One region of the Brachybacterium sp. P6-10-X1 genome, then DNA from elsewhere that is predicted to be linked to it. Evidence: riboswitches for the same ligand, from Rfam matches in the RefSeq annotation. Region 1 holds a riboswitch; the other holds the start of a gene.
What was found. Region 1 has a riboswitch for thiamine pyrophosphate ahead of BH708_RS00250 (ECF transporter S component). Riboswitches for the same ligand answer to the same signal wherever they lie in the genome.

Region 1 (2,195 bases):
GCTGGCCGCCGCTGGTCTCGAGCGGTGCCCGCTCGGGATCCAGGTCCACGCGCGCCGCCGGGAGGGCGGCCGCGACCCGCTGCCGGATCGCAGGGCGGGGCAGGGCCGCGTTCTCGGGGCCGAAGGCGACGTCCCGCCGGATCGATGCGGCGACGAGGGCGTCTGCGGGATTCTGCAGCAGCAGGCCGTGCGCTCCGGGTCGATCGGGCGCCCCCGGCGCTCCCGTCCCCTCGCCGGTCTCCGGATCGAGCAGGCCGGCCAGGGCGCGCAGCACGGTCGATTTCCCGCTGCCGCTGGCCCCGGCCAGCAGCACCCGCTGACCGGCTGGGATCACCAGATCCAGCCCGGCGATCGTCGGCTCGGCGCGGGTGTGGGGCCGCCACGTGAGGCCGGAGAGCGTGAGCTCCCCGGCCATCTCAGGCTTCGGTGGCGCGGACATGCTCACGTCCCGCCGGCAGCGAGTCCACGGCGCCGGTCGCCGCCAGGGCGCGGGAGGCGGCCCAGCCCAGACCGCCGGCCAGCACGGCCCCGGAGAGCAGGAAGAACCCCAGCATCGTCACCGAGTACGCCCAGCTCATCTCGGGGTAGTAGGCGATCTTCTCCCAGCCCCATTCCAGCAGGGCGGAGAGCATGCCGCCGAGGACCGCGACAGGCAGGGTGAAGCGGCGGTAGCGGGCCAGCGCGAACGCCAGCTCGACCCCTCCGCCCTGCATCAGCCCGGAGACCGCGGTGCCCCAGCCCCACTGGCTGCCCAGCAGCATCGAGACGACCGCGGCGATCATCTCGGCGAGCAGGGCGGCGCCCGGCTTGCGGACGATCAGGGCCGCCAGCACGGCGGGCAGGAACCAGATCCCGGCGAGCAGGCCCTCGGCGGGTTTGAACGTCGCCGTCAGCGGGCCGATCAGGGTGTACAGCTGCCCGTAGCCCAGGAACGCGACGCCGAAGGCCGCCCCGATCAGCACGGTGACCAAGAGATCGACGGTGCGAAAGCGTGTCATCACTTCTCCTTCCACGAGCGGAAGGGGCGCGGGACGCCGTCGGCGCCTCGCGGAAATCCCGACTCCCTACGCCGGTGTGAGCCGGATCAGGTTCGAGGGTCTGCGCCGGATCGCGCACTCTCAGCACCGTGGTGGTGCTCCCCTGTCAGCGGATGACCGTGGGCCAGTCTATCCCGTCAGCGCCGGGAGCGGATCGCCTGGTCGATCGCCTCGGCCGTGGCGTCGACGTCCTCGGGGGACAGCAGGTAGTTCGTGCCGGAGCGGCCGATGATCTCGACCATGGTGCCGGCGCGGGTGACCATCATCCGGTGCGGCTGCTGCGTCTGCCCGGTGGTGAAGATCTTCCGGTCGCCGACGGGAGCCAGCTCGGGGCGGGTGGAGGAGGTCGCCTTCCCCCGGCGCCAGCCGTAGCCGCCGAGGGTCACGCCGACCGTGTTCGCCGCCAGGGTGCGGTACTGCACGGTGCGGAAGTCCTCCAGCGGCCAGCTGGGCCGCGGCAGGAAACCGCCGAGGCTCACGGTCACGCCGCGCTCGTCGACGAGGAAGCGGCAGTGCTGGCCCATCCAGGTCCACAGCGTCAGCAGCGCGAACAGGCCGGCGATCACCACGGCGGCCAGCAGGGAGCTGCGAGAGGCCATCAGGAGGGTGACGATCACGCCCGCCAGCGCGGTGAGGCCGATGCGGGTCCACCCGACCCCGGAGGGCCGGGTGGTGCCGACGTAGAAGGGAGCGTCCGGTCTGCCGCTCACCAGATCGCCACCCGGTCCTCGGGGGCGAGATACATCCCGTCGCCCGCGTGCACGTCGAAGGCCTGGTGGAACTCCTCGAGGTTCGAGACCACGGTGTTGCAGCGGAACTCCATCGGGGCGTGCGGGTCCACGGCGAGGCGGCGGATCGCCTCCTGGGGGCGGTTCTTGCCGCGCCACACCGTCGCCCAGGACAGGAACACCCGCTGCAGCCCGGTGAAGCCGTCCAGGACCGCGTCGGCGTCGTCCGGCGTCCGGCTGCCGCGGTAGGCCTTCAGTGCGATCGAGAGCCCGCCGAGGTCACCGATGTTCTCGCCGATGGTGAGGGCGCCGTTGACGCGGTGGACGTCATCGAGCTCGCGCGGGGAGAGCTCGGAGTACTGGGCGATGAGGGCGGCGGCGCGGGCGTCGAAGGCCTCGCGGTCCTCGTCGGTCCACCAGGAGACGAGGT
Region 2 (2,195 bases), 1.9 Mb from region 1:
TCTGCTCGGCGACGGTGAGCCGGTCGTCGACCACCAGCGGGATCTGCGCCGCACGGGGCCCGAGCTCTGCCCGGAGCACCTCGCGACACTCGCGGACCAGCGCCACCAGGTCGGCATCGGTGGCGTTCTTGTCCCGCAGCTGGATCATGCCCGCCCCGCCGCGGACGGCTGCCAGCACCACAGCAGGCACGGCGTCGATCCCGCCGGACAGCTCCGAGTCGGTGACGTGGTAGAGACGCAGGTCGGTGGCGTGGGCTGCGCGCAAAGAGGGTCGCATCATGCCGTCGCTCCGGCCGGGCCCTCCTGGATCTGCACCAGGGTCACGACATCCTCGGGAGTGAGGGTGTCCAGGGCGTCGAGCCAGGCGACGGCGAAAGTTCCGACGCCGCGGGCCTCGCGGGCGGCGACGGTGCCGGCGGCGCCGAGCAGGGCGTGGGCGGCCAGCACCGCGTCGTGCGCGGTGAGGTCGCTGCCGCGGAGGGCGCCGAGCAACGCCGCGCAGACCGCGCCGAGGGAGCAGCCGGTCCCGATCACGCGGGGCATCAGGGCGTCCCCACTGGTGAGGACCGTGGAGCGGTCGGCGGAGAGGATCGCGTCGCGCTCCCCGGAGACGGCGATCACGGCGCCGCTGCGGCGGGCGAGATCACCGCCGGCGCGCAGGACGCCCTCGACGGAATCGGTGGCGTCGACGCCACGGCCGCCGGCGCTATCGCCCGCCAGGGCGGCGATCTCGGAGGCATTGCCGCGGATCGCGGTGGGTCCGAGGGCCAGCAGCTCGTGGGCGAGCGGGGTGCGCACGGGCAGGGAGCCGACGGCGACCGGGTCCAGCACCCACGGTGTGCCGGCCTCCGCGGCGGCGCGGGCCGTTGCGGGCATCGCCGCAGCCTGGTCCGGGGACACGGTCCCCACGTTGATCAGCACTCCGTCGGCCGCGCCGGCGAAGACGGGCGCCTCCTGGGGATGGTCGACCATCGCCGGGGCGGCGCGGACGGCCAGCAGGACGTCCGCGGTGATCTGCTGGACCACGGTGTTGGTGAGGCACTGGACGAGGGGGTCGCGTTCGCGCAGGACCTCGAGGGCGTGCCGGAGTCGGATGCCGGGCGTGCTGGCAGTCATGGGTGACGATCCCTTCGCAGGCGTTGACCAGGGCAGGTTCGACGGGTGTGCTCTCAGCCGTCACCTCGACGGCACCCCGTGTCACTGGTCGGCGACTCTAGCAGCAGCCCGATACCTGCCGACCCCCGGCACGGGACCGCCCGGTCGTCGACCGGTGTGCCGACCGGCGTGCCGCGTGGGGCCGAGCGGTTCCTGCCCGGGTGTCGACCGGATCCCGGCCCCTACCGGTCGGGCGCCACCCGTGAACACATGACGCTTCCTTGACCTTTTTTTGACTATTTGACAGGCTGTCCCGAGTGCCCGCACACCACGGGACCGAAGACGTCTGTCAGGGGACCTCGGCGCGGTCCGGTCACACGACCGGCCGCGCCGCGGTGACGGTCAGGTCGCTCACCAGCGCTTCCCCGCTCCGTCCCCGGTCGCTTACCGTGGGAGCCGCGCCGCCCTCGGACCGGTGGCGCCGTGGCCGGGACGACCCGGCCGACGGGACCCCGGCGAGGACGGCCTCGGAACAGGACGCCACCCATGCCGTCACCCGACCGCTCCTCCGCTCCCACCGGTCGCACCCTCATCGCCGCGATCCTCACCCGGGACGCGCTCTCCCGCCTCGTGCTCGGCTGGGCCTCCGTCGCCGCCCTCACCGCGCTCGCCCCGGATCCGGGGACGTCCTCCGGCACGGTCCTGCTCCTGCTGCTGGCCGCGATCGTGGCGGTCATCATCGTCGCCGCGGGCGGCGTCGTGCAGCAGGCCGAGGCTCTCGCGCGCCGGCTCGGCGACCCCTACGGCACCCTCGTGCTGACGCTGTCCATCGTGGTGATCGAGGTGGTGCTGATCGCCGCCGTGATGCTCGGGCCCGGCGAGCACACCACCATCGCCCGGGACTCCGTGATGGCGGTCTCGATGATCATCCTGAACCTGGCGCTCGGGATCTGCGTGCTGGTGGCCGGCATCCGCCACGGCGACCTGCGGGCGAACCGCGTGGGTGCCTCGACCTACCTGGTGCTGCTCGTCGCCCTCGGCGGTCTCGTCTTCGCCCTGCCGGCGCTGATCGGCCGCGGCGGATCGTTCACCACGGTCCA

Region 2: it holds a riboswitch for thiamine pyrophosphate, as region 1 does, so the genes downstream of both, thiM (hydroxyethylthiazole kinase) here and BH708_RS00250 (ECF transporter S component) in region 1, are expected to answer to the same signal.

Annotation. Positions count from the first base shown of each region.
Region 1 is NZ_CP017297.1:61,162-63,356, forward strand. It holds gene BH708_RS00245 (ATP-binding cassette domain-containing protein) at 1-439, opposite strand, end outside; gene BH708_RS00250 (ECF transporter S component) at 417-998, opposite strand; TPP riboswitch at 1,045-1,152, opposite strand; gene BH708_RS00255 (hypothetical protein) at 1,175-1,747, opposite strand; gene BH708_RS00260 (M13 family metallopeptidase) at 1,744-2,195, opposite strand, start outside.
Region 2 is NZ_CP017297.1:1,935,440-1,937,634, forward strand. It holds gene thiE (thiamine phosphate synthase) at 1-280, opposite strand, end outside; gene thiM (hydroxyethylthiazole kinase) at 277-1,116, opposite strand; TPP riboswitch at 1,108-1,205, opposite strand; gene BH708_RS08890 (calcium:proton antiporter) at 1,642-2,195, shown strand, end outside.